Regions from separate parts of the Kocuria sp. LHG3120 genome, predicted to be linked through region 1. Evidence: riboswitches for the same ligand, from Rfam matches in the RefSeq annotation. Region 1 holds a riboswitch; each other region holds the start of a gene.
The links. A riboswitch is a leader RNA that binds a small molecule or an ion and turns the genes downstream of it on or off. The one in region 1 is predicted to bind S-adenosylmethionine.
Positions count from the first base shown of each region.

Region 2: it holds a riboswitch for S-adenosylmethionine, as region 1 does, so the genes downstream of both, ACP7CD_RS08720 (bifunctional o-acetylhomoserine/o-acetylserine sulfhydrylase) here and ACP7CD_RS08140 (LLM class flavin-dependent oxidoreductase) in region 1, are expected to answer to the same signal.
Region 3: it holds a riboswitch for S-adenosylmethionine, as region 1 does, so the genes downstream of both, ACP7CD_RS12380 (acyl-CoA dehydrogenase family protein) here and ACP7CD_RS08140 (LLM class flavin-dependent oxidoreductase) in region 1, are expected to answer to the same signal.
Region 4: it holds a riboswitch for S-adenosylmethionine, as region 1 does, so the genes downstream of both, ACP7CD_RS12965 (hypothetical protein) here and ACP7CD_RS08140 (LLM class flavin-dependent oxidoreductase) in region 1, are expected to answer to the same signal.

Region 1 covers NZ_JAFCWG010000003.1:256,189-259,793, reverse strand. Annotated here, with positions in the region: gene ACP7CD_RS08155 (maleylpyruvate isomerase N-terminal domain-containing protein) at 1-527, shown strand, start outside; gene ACP7CD_RS08150 (hypothetical protein) at 625-1,590, opposite strand; gene ACP7CD_RS08145 (CoA-binding protein) at 1,771-2,235, shown strand; SAM riboswitch class IV at 2,365-2,479, shown strand; gene ACP7CD_RS08140 (LLM class flavin-dependent oxidoreductase) at 2,558-3,605, shown strand, end outside.
Region 2 covers NZ_JAFCWG010000003.1:404,505-408,109, reverse strand. Annotated here, with positions in the region: gene metX (homoserine O-acetyltransferase MetX) at 1-800, opposite strand, end outside; gene ACP7CD_RS08720 (bifunctional o-acetylhomoserine/o-acetylserine sulfhydrylase) at 797-2,203, opposite strand; SAM riboswitch class IV at 2,280-2,395, opposite strand; gene ACP7CD_RS08715 (VOC family protein) at 2,538-3,176, shown strand; gene ACP7CD_RS08710 (CPBP family intramembrane glutamic endopeptidase) at 3,200-3,605, opposite strand, start outside.
Region 3 covers NZ_JAFCWG010000005.1:325,402-329,006, forward strand. Annotated here, with positions in the region: gene ACP7CD_RS12360 (FAD-dependent oxidoreductase) at 1-29, shown strand, start outside; gene thiS (sulfur carrier protein ThiS) at 26-265, shown strand; gene ACP7CD_RS12370 (thiazole synthase) at 267-1,139, shown strand; gene moeB (molybdopterin-synthase adenylyltransferase MoeB) at 1,136-2,311, shown strand; SAM riboswitch class I at 2,443-2,537, shown strand; gene ACP7CD_RS12380 (acyl-CoA dehydrogenase family protein) at 2,651-3,605, shown strand, end outside.
Region 4 covers NZ_JAFCWG010000006.1:115,143-118,747, reverse strand. Annotated here, with positions in the region: gene ACP7CD_RS12975 (glycosyltransferase family 4 protein) at 1-839, shown strand, start outside; gene ACP7CD_RS12970 (PIN domain-containing protein) at 843-1,226, opposite strand; gene ACP7CD_RS12965 (hypothetical protein) at 1,238-1,465, opposite strand; SAM riboswitch class IV at 1,479-1,604, opposite strand; gene ACP7CD_RS12960 (hypothetical protein) at 2,022-2,318, shown strand; gene ACP7CD_RS12955 (hypothetical protein) at 2,421-2,609, opposite strand; gene cspE (transcription antiterminator/RNA stability regulator CspE) at 2,717-2,923, opposite strand; gene ACP7CD_RS12945 (DMT family transporter) at 3,146-3,469, opposite strand; gene ACP7CD_RS12940 (DMT family transporter) at 3,469-3,605, opposite strand, start outside.

The sequences.
Region 1 (3,605 bases):
CGATGGACGCCCTGCGGGGGCTGGTCGCCCTGCACACGCCCACCACCGCCCGCCCCGACCGGGACGCCGCGACCTACTGGACCGACTGGGGCGGCGATCCCGCCGGGGCCGCCGAGGCCCGGCGCCACACCCGCGTGGTCGCGTCCATGGTCCTGGACTGGGAGCCGGTGCGCGCCCTCCACCGCGAGACCACCCGGGCGCTCGTGCACGCGGCGCAGCACTGCGGCGGCGGCGCGGTCCGCACCCAGGGGCACGTGCTGCGCGTCGAGGACCTGCTGAGCACCCTCGCGGTGGAGGCCACGGTGCACCACCTGGACCTGATCCAGCACCTGGACGGCTCCCCGGGTCCTGCTGTGGACGGGCTCGCCGAGGTCCGCCGGGTCCTCACCGACCTGTGGGAGCGGGAACCGCTCGAGCACTGGAGCGACGAGCACTTCGCCCGCGTGGGCACCGGCCGGGCGGAGCTGACCGCCCAGGAGCGGGCGGAGCTGGGCGCGCACGCGGACCTCCTGCCGCTCTTCTCCTGACCCTCCCCCCTCCGCGAGGTCGCACGTGGCGGCCACCTCGGGCGCGCCGGTCGCCGACACGTGCTGTCTCGGCGGGGTCGGTGCGGACCCCGCGGGGTCAGTGCGGTTCCCGGGTGCGGATCGCGCTCCGCACGAGCGCCACCGCGCGCGGGACGGTCCCGGACGGTGTCACCACGTCCTCGACGAGGTCGCGATGGGTGATGCGGACCTCGGTCCAGCCCGCGGCCTCCGTGCGGCGCAGCCGCCGGATGTCGATCTCGCGCTGACCGGGGCGGTCGTGGTGGGCGCCCTCGTACTGGACGCTGACCCGGGCGGACTCGACCGCGAGGTCGGGGAGGACCTCGGTGCCGTCCGGGGCGGCGATCCGGTGGTCGGCCACCACCTCCGCGATCCCGTGCTCCTGCAGCAGCAGCCGGAGTCGGGTCTCCTGGGCCGAGTCCACGCCGGGCATGGAGCGTTCCGCGGCGAGGCGGAGTCTGCGCACGCCCCGTCGCCGCGCGTACCCGCGCAGCTGGCGCAGCAGCTCGGCCCGGGGCACCAACGGTGGGACGCCGCTCCGGAGACCGTGGCGGTGCTCGCAGACGACGCCGTCGACGCAGGCCACGAGTTCGTCCGGGCTCAGCACCGGTGCCAGGTCCAGCAGCGTCCGCACCGGGACCGTGACGACGACGCCGTCCACGTCCACGGTCTCCCAAGGGGCGAGCTCCGCGTGGTGGCCGGTCACGCCACGGCGTCGTGGAGGCGCACCGTCGTTGGCGCGGGTGACGTGGATCGGCGCGACGCCCCGGAGCCGCCGCGGCAGCCGGAAGCCCCAGACCACACCGGCGCTCGCGTGGCTGAGCGCGCCGCCCTGGGTCAGCGCGAGCACGGGACGGGCGCCGGCGAGCACGGTGGTCCGCGCCTCGCCGGACGGGCCGCACGGCACGATCTCGTGCACCCCGCGGGAGAGGGTGCGGTACCGCAGCCCCCGGCGCTGGGAGTCGGTGACGCCCAGGGCGTCGGCCTCGTCGGCGGTGAACGGGCCGTGCCGGAGCGGGGAGGGAACGGGTCGTGGTGCGGGCATGGCACGACTCAACAGGTCGTCGAGGGCGACGGGCTGCGTCGTCGTCGGCCTGTGGAGGACGCTTCCGTGCGACACCGCCGCGGTCGCACGTGTCGGCGACCCGCGGGCCTGAGGTCGCCGACACGTGCAACCTCGCGGAGGAAGAAGGAGGGGGAACGGGTTCCGTGCCAGGCTGGGGGCATGAGCCGCAACGACCCCGCCGTCATCGACCGCCTCATGACCCGGCCCGGCCGGTGGGCCGTGGTGGGGCTGACCGGCAACACGGCCCGTCCGGCGCACTCGGTGGCGAAGCGGATCCGGGACGACCTCGGCATGACGATCGTCCCGGTCAACCCGAAGGGCGAGCCGGTGCACGGCGAGCCCGGCCATCGCACGCTCGCCGAGGTCCCGGGGCCGATCGACGTGGTGGACTGCTTCGTGAACTCCCGCCGCGTCGGCGCGGTGGTGGACCAGGCCATCGCCGTGGGCGCCGCCGCGGTGTGGCTGCAGCTGGGCGTCGTCGACGAGGACGCCGCCGCCCGGGCGGAGCGGGCCGGCCTCGACGTGGTCATGGACACCTGCCCCCTGATCGAGCTCCGGTCCCTGCTCCGGCGGGGCTGGACCCTGGACCCGGGCCGGACCCCGCCGCTCGCCCCGCCCGGCTGAACGACCCGGCGGAGCCGCCCGTACCGGATCGGCACCGTCCCGCTGCCGGCCGGGGCCGTCCCTGTGCGGCGGGACCGCACAGGGGTTGCACCCGGTCAGGGGCCACCCGCTAAGCTGTCCCCCGACGACGATGACGAGTCCCGACACGAAGCTCTGGCTGGTCGGGCGGCAACCCTCTCCCGTAGCGGGGTGCCCCAGATGAACATCGGGCCGCGGTGCACGTGCTCCGCGGCAAGTACGGCGCCCACCAGTGCGTCGGACCCGCGGGCAGGTCTCCACGACGCACGGGCGCGGGTCGGCATCGACCCGGGAGGAACACCCCATGAGCAAGCGCATCGCCCTGAACGCCTTCGACATGACCTGCGTGGGCCACCAGGCCCCCGGTCTGTGGAAGCACCCCCGCTCCCGGGCGGACGAGTACAACACGATCGAGTACTGGACGGACGTCGCCCAGGTCCTGGAGAAGGGGCTCTTCGACGCGCTGTTCCTCGCGGACGTCGTCGGGTACTACGACGTCTACCAGAACTCCGCGGCCCCGGTGATCCGGGACGCCACCCAGATCCCGGTCAACGACCCCTTCATGCAGATCTCCGCGATGGCGGCCGTGACGAAGCACCTCGGCTTCGGCGTGACGAGCGCGATCACCTACGAGCAGCCGTACCCGCTCGCCCGGAAGTTCGCGACCCTCGACCACCTCACGAAGGGCCGGATGGGCTTCAACGTGGTGACGTCCTCCCTGAAGTCGGCCGCCGAGAACCACGGGCTGACGGAGCAGATCTCCCACGACGAGCGCTACGAGATCGCCGAGGAGTTCATGGAGGTCTGCTACAAGCTCTGGGAGGGCTCCTGGGAGGACGGCGCGGTCCGGCGCGACCGGGTCAACGGGGTCTTCGCCGACCCGGCGCTCGTGCACCCCATCCAGCACCACGGCAAGTACTTCGACGTCCCCGGCATCGGGCTGACCGAGCCGTCCCCGCAGCGCACGCCGCTGATCTTCCAGGCCGGGGCCTCCTCCCGCGGGCGGGCGTTCGCCGGCCGCCACGCGGAGGCGGTGTTCGTGGGCGGCATCCGCCCGGACCTGACCCGGGTGGTGACCGACAAGCTGCGCGACGAGGCGGAGGCCAGCGGCCGGAACCGGGACGACCTCAAGATCTTCGCCATGCTGCACGTGATCGTCGACGAGACCGACGCGAAGGCCGAGCAGAAGCGCCGCGACTACGAGCGGTACGCCGACACCGACGGCGCGCTGGGCCTCGTGGGCGGCTGGTCCGGGCTGGACCTGGGCCGCTACGACGAGAACGACGTCCTGGAGTACATCAAGACCGACTCCATCCAGTCCTTCCTGACCCCCTTCACCACGGCCGACCCGC
Region 2 (3,605 bases), 150 kb from region 1:
GCCTGCGGCGAGCGCCCGAACCGGTGGTGCAGCTCGTCGGCCGAGCGGTAGGTGATGTGGGCGATCCGCCGGGCCAGTCCCAGGCCCGTGACGGGCAGCGGGCCGTCGTAGTAGTCCCCGCCGCGGAAGTGCGGGTCCTGGCGGATCGCGAGGTTCTGCGCCTGGCCCCACGCGAGCTGCTCGGCGCTGGACTGGGCGCACGCGGCGACCACCGCGCACGCCCGGACGCGGTCCGGGTAGGTCACGGCCCACTCCAAGGCGCGGGCCCCGCCCATGGAGCCGCCGATGACCAGGCGCCAGGCGTCGATGCCGAGGGCGTCGGCCAGCGCCGCCTCGGCGTGCACGGAGTCCCGGACGGTGATGAGCGGGAAGCGGGAGCCCCAGGGGCGGCCCTCGGGGTCCACGCTCGGCGGCGTGGGGGTCGCCGGGCCCGTGGACCCGTAGCAGCCGCCCACGATGTTGGTGCAGACCACGAACCACCGGTCCGTGTCGATGGCGGCGCCGGGGCCGATCAGGCCCTCCCACCAGCCGCCGCTCTCGGCGGCGCGCCGCTCGGCCTCGGGGGCGCCGGGGCGGGCCCGGCCGGCCGCCACGTGGGTGTCCCCGGTGAGGGCGTGCTCGACGAGCACCGCGTTGGAGGCGTCCGGGGCGAGCGTCCCCCACGTCTCGTAGGCGATCCGGACGTCGGGCAGCCGGAAGCCCGACTCGAGCTCGAGCTCGCCGATCCCGGCGACCCGCGGCACGCCGTCCTCGCGGACGGCGGTCCCGGCGCCGGAGCCCCTCACGACCGTCACGGTCACTCCTGTCCTCCCTGCGCGGCCGCGGCCGCGGCGAAGCCCTGCTCCAGGTCCGCCAGGATGTCGTCGATGTGCTCCAGGCCCACGGACAGGCGCACGAAGCCGGGCTCCACGCCGGCGGCCAGCTGCTCCTCGGGCAGGAGCTGGCTGTGCGTGGTGGACGCGGGGTGGATCACGAGGGAGCGCACGTCGCCGATGTTGGCGACGTTCGAGTGCAGGGTCAGGGCGTCCACGAAGGCGGCCCCGGCCTCCCGGCCGCCGTCGAGGACGAAGCCCAGGATCGACCCGGCGCCCCGGGGCGCGTACTTCTGCGCCCGCTCGTGCCACGGGGAGGACTCCAGCCCGGCCCAGGACACCGAGCGCACGTCCTCGCGGGCCTCGAGCCAGCGGGCCACCGTCCCGGCGTTGGCCACGTGCCGCTCCATCCGCAGGGACAGCGTCTCGATGCCCTGCTCGATGAGGAACGCGTTGAACGGGGAGATCGCCGAGCCGAGGTCGCGCAGCAGCTGCACCCTGGCCTTGAGGATGTAGGACAGGTTGACGCCGAAGGGCCCCTCCGCGCCCAGGGCCTCGGCGTAGACGAGGCCGCCGTAGGACTCGTCCGGCTGGTTGAAGCCGGGGAAGCGGTCCGGGTAGCGGCCGTAGTCGAAGGCCCCGGAGTCGACGATCACGCCGCCGATGGCCGTGCCGTGCCCGCCGAGGAACTTGGTGGCCGAGTGCACCACGACGTCCGCGCCCCAGCGCAGGGGCTGGACGAGGTAGGGGGTCGCCACGGTGTTGTCCACGATGAGCGGGACCTCGTGGTCGTGGGCGATCCCGGAGACCGTCTCGATGTCGAGGACGTCGTTGCGCGGGTTCGGGATCGTCTCGGCGAAGAAGGCCTTCGTGTTCGGCCGGACCGCCCGCCGCCACGCCTCGGGATCGTCGGGGTCGGAGACGAAGGTGGTCTCGATGCCGAGCTTGGGCAGCGTGAACTTGAAGAGGTTGTAGGTCCCGCCGTACAGGCTGGGGCTGGCCACGAGGTGGTCTCCCGCGCCGGCGACGTTGAGCACGGCGAACGTCGTCGCCGACTGCCCCGCGCTGAGCATGAGGGCGCCCACGCCGCCCTCCAGGGCGGCGATCCGGTTCTCCACGACCTCCGTGGTCGGGTTGCCGATCCGCGTGTAGATCGGGCCGAGCTCGGCGAGCGCGAAGCGGTCGGCGGCGGCCTGGGCGTCGGGGAAGACGAAGGACGTGGTCTGGTGGATCGGCAGGGCGCGCGAGCCGGTGACCGGGTCGGGGCTCTGCCCCGCGTGGATCTGCCGGGTCTCGAAGGCCCAGCCCCCGGGGTTCTCGGGGGTGGGGCGCTCGGCCGCGTCGGTGCGGGCGGCGGAGGCGTCGGTGCTGGAGGCGGGGAGATCGGACATGCCGTGGGACTCCTTGTGGATCTCAGGGGTCCCGTCCCGGCCGAGGCGGTGCGGCCGGGAACGGCCGGGCGCCGGGGACCCGCGCTTGCTCGCTCGCCGGACGCGAGGAGCCTGGTCTTCACCCAGGGCACCCCACCGCGGTGGAGGGTTGCCGGCCAGCTAGCTGGGGCTTGGACGCTGGCGCTCATGACCTGGACAGCATTCTCCGGATCAGGCCCGCACGGCGTCAAGCCGGGGTCGGGCGTGACGCCCCGGCCGGGGTGCCGCCCGCACGGTGCCCGGCGCGTCGCGGACCGATTTGGAGACGAAACTCACAGGGTGCCACGATGTGCCCATGAGAGTCGACCACGTGTCCTACGCCTGCCGCCCGGAGGGCCTGGAGGCCACCACCGAGCGCATCGCCGACCAGCTCGGGATCGAACCGGTCAAGGGCGGGGTGCACCCCCGTTTCGGCACCCGCAACATGATCCTGCCGCTCACGAACCACCAGTACGTGGAGGTCGTCGAGGTCCTCCAGCACCCGGCGGCGGAGAAGGCCCCCTTCGGGCAGGCCGTGCGGGCCCGGTCCGCGGCCGGCGGCGGCTGGCTGGGCTGGGTCGTGGAGGTCGAGGACCTCGCCCCCTTCGAGCAGCGCCTGGGGCGCCGCTCCGTGCCCGGCCACCGGGTGTTCCCGGACGGCCGGTGCCTGGAGTGGCACCAGATCGGCGTCAAGGGCCTGATCGCCGATCCGCAGCTGCCGTTCATGATCCACTTCGACTCCGCCCCGGAGATGCACCCGTCCCAGGCGCGGATCACGGACGTCGGGCTCGCGGGGATGACCATCGCCGGTGCCCCGGAACGGGTCGCCGAGTGGCTGGGCGCCCCCGTCGAGACCGCGCTCGAGGACCTCGAGGTCGACTGGCGCTATCCGGACGGCACCCCCGGGGTGCTCTCCGTCTCGTTCAGCACCCCGGACGGCGCCGTCACCATCTGAGGCCGGGCACCGCGGGGCGGGGCTCAGCCCAGCAGCCGGGCTGCCCCGAGGAAGCCGACGGCGTCCAGCAGGAAGTGCGCGACGACGAGGGGCATCACCCGGCCGGTGCGCCGGTAGAGCTCCGCGAAGACGAGGCCCATCACCACGTTGCCGAGGAAGGGCCCGATCCCCTGGTAGAGGTGGTAGCTGCCGCGGAACAGGGCCGTGACCACCAGCACCACGGGCCAGCTCCACCCGATGCGGGTCAGCCGGTCGGTCAGGAACGCGACCACCACGACCTCCTCGACCAGGGCGTGGCGCACGGCCGAGAGCAGCAGCACGGGCACCGTCCACCAGTGCGGGGCGAGCCCGGACGTGGTCACCTCCGCGGTGACGCCCAGGGCCCGGCCGGCGCCGTAGAGCGCCAGCGTGCCCAGGCCCATGAGCAGG
Region 3 (3,605 bases), on a different contig from region 1:
CCGGGCCCCGGAGCAGGAGCACCCGATGACCGCCATCACCCTCAACGGCCGCCCGCGCCAAGTGGCGGCGGAGGCGACCGTCGTCGACCTCGTCGCCGAGACCGTCGGCCGCCCCCTGGGCCCCGACGGCGCCCCGCTGGACGGCGGGCGCCTCGGCGTGGCCGTGGCCGTGGACGCCGCGGTCGTGCCCCGCAGCCGCTGGCGGCGGACCCCCGTGGCGGAGGGCCAGTCCATCGAGATCATCACCGCCGTCCAGGGAGGCTGACGTGACCGCCCCGCACCCCGACCCCCTCGTGCTCGACGGCATCGAGCTGAGCTCCCGGCTGATCATGGGCACCGGCGGCCTGAGCTCGCTGCACACCCTGGAACAGGCGCTGCTGGCCTCCGGCACCGAGCTGACCACCGTGGCCCTGCGCCGCTACGCCCCCGGCCAGGGCGACTCCCTCTTCGCGCTGCTCGAGCGCAACGACATCCGGATCCTGCCCAACACCGCCGGGTGCTACACCGCCCGGGACGCGCTGCTGACCGCCGAGCTCGGCCGGGAGGCCCTCGAGACCGACTGGGTCAAGCTCGAGGTCATCGCGGACGAGGACACGCTGCTGCCCGACGTGGTGGAGCTCCTCGACGCCACCGAGCAGCTCGTGGCCCGCGGCTTCAAGGTCTTCGCCTACACCTCCGACGACCCGGCCGTCGCACGCCGCCTCGAGGATCTGGGCGCGGCCGCGGTGATGCCCCTGGGCGCCCCCATCGGCACCGGGCTGGGCATCCTCAACCCGCACAACATCGAGCTCATCGCCTCCCGGGCGTCCGTGCCCGTGGTGCTCGACGCCGGGATCGGCACCGCCTCCGAGGCCGCCCTGGCCATGGAGCTGGGCTGCGACGCCGTGCTGCTGGCCAGCGCCGTCACCCGCGCCCAGGACCCGGTGGCGATGGCCACCGCCATGCGCCACGCCGTGCTCGCCGGCCGGCTCGCCGCCGGTGCCGGGCGCATCCCGGCCCGCCGCCACGCCCACGCGTCCTCGCCGATGGCCGGGCGGATCGACACGGACGCCGCCGGTGCCGGGCCGTCCGCCGGCCCCTCAGCCGGCCCGGCGGACGTGCCGCGCGGGGACTGGGCGCCCGTGGGGGAGCGGCCGTGAGCCCGCTGCCCCCGCTCGTGGAGCCCGGCCCCGAACTGACCCGCGAGGAGCTCGAGCGCTACGCCCGGCACCTGACCCTGCCCGGGATCGGGACCCGCGGCCAGCGGCGGCTGCGGAACGCCCGCGTGCTCGTCGTCGGCGCCGGGGGGCTCGGGTCCCCGGCCCTGCAGTACCTCGCCGCGGCGGGGATCGGGACCCTCGGGATCGTCGACGACGACGTGGTGGCGGTCTCCAACCTGCAGCGCCAGGTGGTGCACACGACCGCCGACGTCGGCCGTCCCAAGTCCGTCTCCGCCGCCGAGGCCGTCACCGCGCTCAACCCGCTGGTGGAGGTCCGCACCCACCCCGTCCGGCTGGACGCGGACAACGCCGTGGACATCCTCGGCGGGTACGACCTGGTCCTGGACGGCGCGGACAACTTCGCGACCCGCTACGTGGTCAGCGACGCCGCCGCCCTGACCGGCACGCCTTGCGTGTGGGGCTCCATCCTGCGCTTCGAGGGGCAGGTCAGCGTCTTCTGGGCCGGGCACGGGCCCACCTACCGGGACCTCTACCCCGAGGCCCCGCCGGACGGCGAGGTGCCCAGCTGCGCCGAGGGCGGGGTCTTCGGCATGCTCCCCGCCACCGTCGGCGCGGTCATGGTCACCGAGGCCGTCAAGCTCGTCACCGGCACCGGGGAGCCCCTGCTCGGGCGGGTGCTGCTGCACGACGCGCTCGCGATGACCTGGCGCGAGATGCGGCTCACCCCGGATCCCGACGCCGCCCCGGTCACCGCGGTGGCCCAGCCCGCCGCGGTCTGCGCGCTGCCCGGCGCGGACGCCTCCGAGACCGTCGGGTCGGCCGAGCTGGCCCGGCTGCTCGAGCGCCGGGAGCGCGGGGAGGCGTCCTTCGCCCTGGTGGACGTGCGCGAGGACTGGGAGCGGGAGCTCGTGGCCATCGACGGCGCCGTGCCCGTCCCGCTGCAGGAGATCCTCGACCGCGGCGCGGACGCCCTGCCCCCGGAGGCCCGTGGCACGGACCTCGTGCTGCACTGCAAGGCCGGGGCCCGCTCCGCGACCGCGCTCGCCGCGCTGCGCTCCTTCTACGCCGGGCGGGAGGAGCGGGTCCGCCACCTCGAGGGCGGGGTGCTCGCCTGGGCGGCACAGGTGGACCCGGACCAGCCGGTCTACTGATCCGGTCTCCTGCGGCACACCGCTACACCACCGCGGAGGACGTGACCTTCTGTGACGCCGTCGTGACATTCCATGACGTGCGCCCGTCATCCGGTTGGTCCCGGACCGGGCGGTCTGATGCCATGGCAAGCGCCCCATTCAGAGCGGCTGAGAGATCTGGCTCGACGACGCCGCAGCAACCCGCCCTCCACCGGGGTCAGGGTGCTAATGCCAGAACCGATGGAGATCCCGGATCTGCAGTCGGTCCGTGACGTCAGCCTCCGGCGCTGCCGCCACCGGGCCCGCCCCCGGCGCGACCGGCCGACCGGCAATCCTCGGTGCGACCGAGAGGACCCCCGCATGACCCCGAGCACGGTCGAGGAGACCACCGCCCATCCCCGCGCCGGCACGGACCTCGCCGCCGGCCTGCCCGGGGACTACGCCGGGCTGCGGGAGCACTTCCGGCCGCTGTTCGCGGAGATCGCCGCCGGCGCCCTGGACCGGGACCTCCGGCGCGCGCTGCCCTACGCGGAGGTCGGCCGGCTGGACCGGGCCGGGTTCGGTGCCCTGCGCGTCCCGGCGGCCCACGGCGGCCCCGGGGTCAGCCTCGAGGACTTCACCCGGCTGCTGGTCGACCTGGCCGAGGCCGACTCCAACATCGCCCACCTCTACCGCTCCCACCACGGCTTCGTGGAGTCCCTGCGCTTCCTGCCCCGGGAGCTCCAGGAGGTCTGGTACCCGCGGGTGCTGGCCGGAGCCACCGTCGGCAACGCCTCCACGGAGAAGGGCGGCAACGCGCTGGGCACCCTGAACACCGTGCTGAGCCGGACCGCCGAGGGCTGGGAGCTCACCGGCCGGAAGTTCTACGCCACCGGCTCCGTCTTCTGCGACTACACCCGCGTCTCGGCCGCCCTGGACGGCCGCGACGGGCGGCGCTTCGCCGTCGTCGCCACGGACGCCGAGGGCGTGACGCTCGAGGACGACTGGGACGGCTTCGGGCAGAAGCTCACCGGCACCGGCACCGCGGTCTTCGAGCGGGTGCGCGTCCCGGAGGACGCCGTGCTGGACCGCACCGCCGGCAGCGCGGAGGCCGTCCACGAGGCCGCCTTCTTCCAGCTCGTGCTGCTGGCCGTGCTGGCCGGCATCGCCCGGGCGGCCCGGCGGGACGCGGTGGAGACCATCGCCGGACGCCGGCGGACCTTCAACACCGGGCTCGGCCTGCCGTTCCGCGACGACCCGCTGATCCAGGAGGCCACCGGGCGGATCTCCGCCAAGGCCTTCGCCGCCGAGGCCACCGTCCTGCACGCCGCCCGCG
Region 4 (3,605 bases), on a different contig from region 1:
TGGCGGCCCAGCAGCTCGGGGTGCCGTGCGTGGCGGTCTACCAGACCGACGTGCCCGGCTACGCGGCCAAGTACGGGGCCCCGTTCCTCGAGCAGCTCCTGTGGGGGCACGTGCGCTCCATGCACAACCTCGCCACGCTCACGCTCGCGCCGTCCACCGCGGCGGTCCGGCAGCTCACCGAGCACGGCGTCCAGGACGTGCACCTGTGGCGGCGCGGGGTGGACACCACCCGCTTCTCCCCCCGGCACCGGGACGAGCGGTGGCGGGAGGAGGTCGGCGGCGGCCGGCGGATCGTCGGCTACGTGGGCCGGATCGCCCCGGAGAAGCAGGTCGAGGACCTCTCCGCGGTCGCGGACCTGCCCGGCACCCGCCTGGTGGTCGTGGGCTCGGGCCCGGAGGAGGACGCCCTGCGCCGCCGGCTCCCGCAGGCCCACTTCACCGGGCGCCGCAGCGGTGCCGACCTGGCGCGCATCATGGCGTCCTTCGACGTGTTCGTCCACCCCGGCGAGTTCGAGACGTTCTGCCAGACGATCCAGGAGGCCATGGCCTCGGGGGTGCCGGTGGTCGCGACCGGCCGGGGCGGTCCCCTCGACCTCGTGGACCGGTCCCGCACCGGCTGGCTCTATCCCCCGGGCGATCTCGGGGCGCTGCGCGGGTACGTGGCGGATCTCCTGGGCGACGAGGCGAAGCGGGCCGCGTTCGGCGTCGCGGCGCACGCGGCGGTCCAGGGCCGGACGTGGGACGTGCTGGTCGGGCAGCTGCTCGAGCACTACGAGCGCGCCGTGGCGCTCTCGGCGCAGGGGCAGGGGCGCAGCCGCCGGCACCGCCGGGCCGTCTGAGGGCTACCGGCGGGCGGGGGACGCGTCCAGCACGGGCGCCCCGGTGCCGGCGTACCGCCCCGGCTCCGCGGTCAGCACGGTCAGCCCGTGGACCAGGGCCGTGGCCGCGGTGAGCCCGGCGAGCGGATCGGCCGCCCCCGTCGCGGCCAGCGCTCCCCACGCCCGGGCCACGGCGGCGTCCGCGGGGAGGACCCGGCCCGGGAAGCGCAGCTCGAGCTGCTCCGCCCACAGCGTCTCGTCGGGCCGCTCGGCGAGCAGCTCCCCGAGCACCGTGGCGGGCAGGAACAGCCGCCGGTGTCCGTGCCGGCGCAGGACCTCGGCCAGCTCGGGGCAGCGCTCCGGGGTGCGCACCCCCAGCAGCACGGAACGGTCCAGGAGGAGGTCCACGGCGGCGGGCCTCAGGCCGCGGCGGCGAGCTCCCCGCGGGCCGGAGCCAGCAGGAAGTCCACGAACTCGGTGCGGACCTGCACCACGCGGGCGTAGTCCTCGACGCTCATGGCGGAGACGCTGATCGCCGGGACGCTCGGCGCGGGGTCGCGGCGGGTCCCGTCCCCGGTGGCCGGGACGGCGTGGGAGGGCTGGGGGAACGCGCCCGTGCGGGCGGCGGAGTGGCGGGGGTCGGACATGACCGGGATCCTTCGTGCGCTCTTGCTCGCACCGGGTACCGCTGCTGCGGCGATGCGAGCCGCTTCGTCATCCGAACCACCCGTGAACATGGGGTTGGTGCCCGGTCAAGTCGGAGCTTGCCGACCGGGTCTCTTGAAGCTCTCCCCATTGAACCACATCGGCCGAACCGTGTCCGCGTGCGGCGACCCGGCCGGATCCGGTGCCCCCTCCTGTGCACAGGCCTTCCCCGGGGTGTCACCGCCCGGACATCTCGACGACACATCGTTGCGCTGGAATGGGTCCCGTAGTACCGGGGACGGCGCAGGCGACGGCCCCGCGCATTACGTTTCAGTGACACAACTCACGACTCGCTTGTCGAGGTGTCGGTGCCGCGGGGTAGCCTGAACCTGCTTCTCGAGATGCGGCGTCCACGCCCTCGGCCGGAGATCGACGATCCCCGGCGGAACCGTGGAGGGGCTCCGACCCGCTGCGCGCCAACCCGATGTTCCCGGGTGGATCGGATGACGAAGCGGCGGGCAACGCCATCGGATGCCTGCAAGAACGTCAGGAGAAAACATGACCATGTCCGAAGAAAGAACAGCCATCACCACCGACCAGCGCGAGGAGTGGATCGACGTGACCGTCACCGCCCTCCCCGATCTCCACCTCGTCCGTCTCACGTCGACCGACGGGGACGTGCAGGAGTACCTGAGCCCCGAGGCCGACGACCTGGCCGCCGCGGCGGAGCACACGGAGGGTACGGCGCAATGGTGCGCCAAGTACCGCCAGCTCCTCGTTCCCGGAGCCCTCGCGGCGACCGGACGGCATCCGTTCTTCAAGCTCCACCCCTCGTCCCTCCCGCTGTCGGCATAGCCGGCGGACAGGAGCGCACGGAGGCCGCAGCCCGTCGGGCTGCGGCCTCCGTCGTGCGGGAGGACGGTGACGTCCGGAGCGCCGGTGGGACCCGCGGGGTGCTCACTCGAGGCCGTAGTCCCCCGCCGAGCCCCAGCCGCCGCCGGCCTCGTCGGCGGAGCCGTCGAATCCCCACTCGGAGGCCTCGACCTCGAACGGCACGGAGACGTCCAGCTCGGCGTCGGAGACCCGGTTCACCACGAAGGGGTCCTCCGGCTCCTCCGCGGCGGGGAGCGGATCGGGAACGGTCACGGCGCTTCCTCCCGGTGCTGCTCGGCGGGTACGACGACAGAACCGCCGCCGGGCGCAGCCCGACGACGGTTCTGGAGGATCAACGGGCCGGAGCCCGCGGAAGATCCTTAGGAGATGACGTTGATGTTCGCAGCCTGGGGGCCCTTGGGGCCGTCCTGGGTCTCGAACTCGACGCGGTCGTTCTCGTTCAGCGAGCGGAAGCCGTTCGAGTTGATCGCGGAGAAGTGGGCGAAGACGTCCTTGGAGCCGTCCTCGGGGGTGATGAAGCCGAAGCCCTTGTCAGCGTTGAACCACTTGACGATACCGGTAGTCATGGGAGACCTGATCCTTCATGAGATGAACGTTTCCCGACGTTCGAGAAACAAAACAGTTGTGATGCATGGAAAACGTCTTCTCAGAAAAACTGCTGCACCCGAGTGGGCCGAACTGCTTGAAAGACAAAAACGAACCTCAACAACTGCGGACTACTCTACACGAGATCCGGCGCCGCACCACCCGGGACGGGGCGCCGGACCCGGCCCGGCACCGGGGACCGCTCAGACCGGCGGGGCGCCGAGCTCGATGAGGAGCACTCCGCCGGCGATGAGGGCCACCCCGGCCGCCGTCACCCAGGTGAACGGCTCGCGGAACAGGACCCGGCCGGCCAGTGCCGTCAGCGCCACGCCGGAGGCCGACCAGATGCCGTAGGCGACGCCCAGCGCCATGCCCTCGGCCAGGACGAGGCTCAGGCAGGTGAACGCCACCAGGTAGCCGACGGCCACGGCGGCGTACCAGCGGCGGCGGCCCCGGGCGGCCATCCGCAGGGACAGGGTTCCGGCGACCTCGGTGAGGATCGAGACACTGAGGAAGAGCCAGGCCATCAGGCCGCCTCCTCGGTCTCGGGGGCGGGGCGGCGGGAGCCGAGCTCCACGCAGAGCACGCCGGCCACGACCAGCACGATCCCGGCCAGCACGGCCGGGCTCAGCCGCTCACCGTAGACCACGGCCGCCGCCAGAG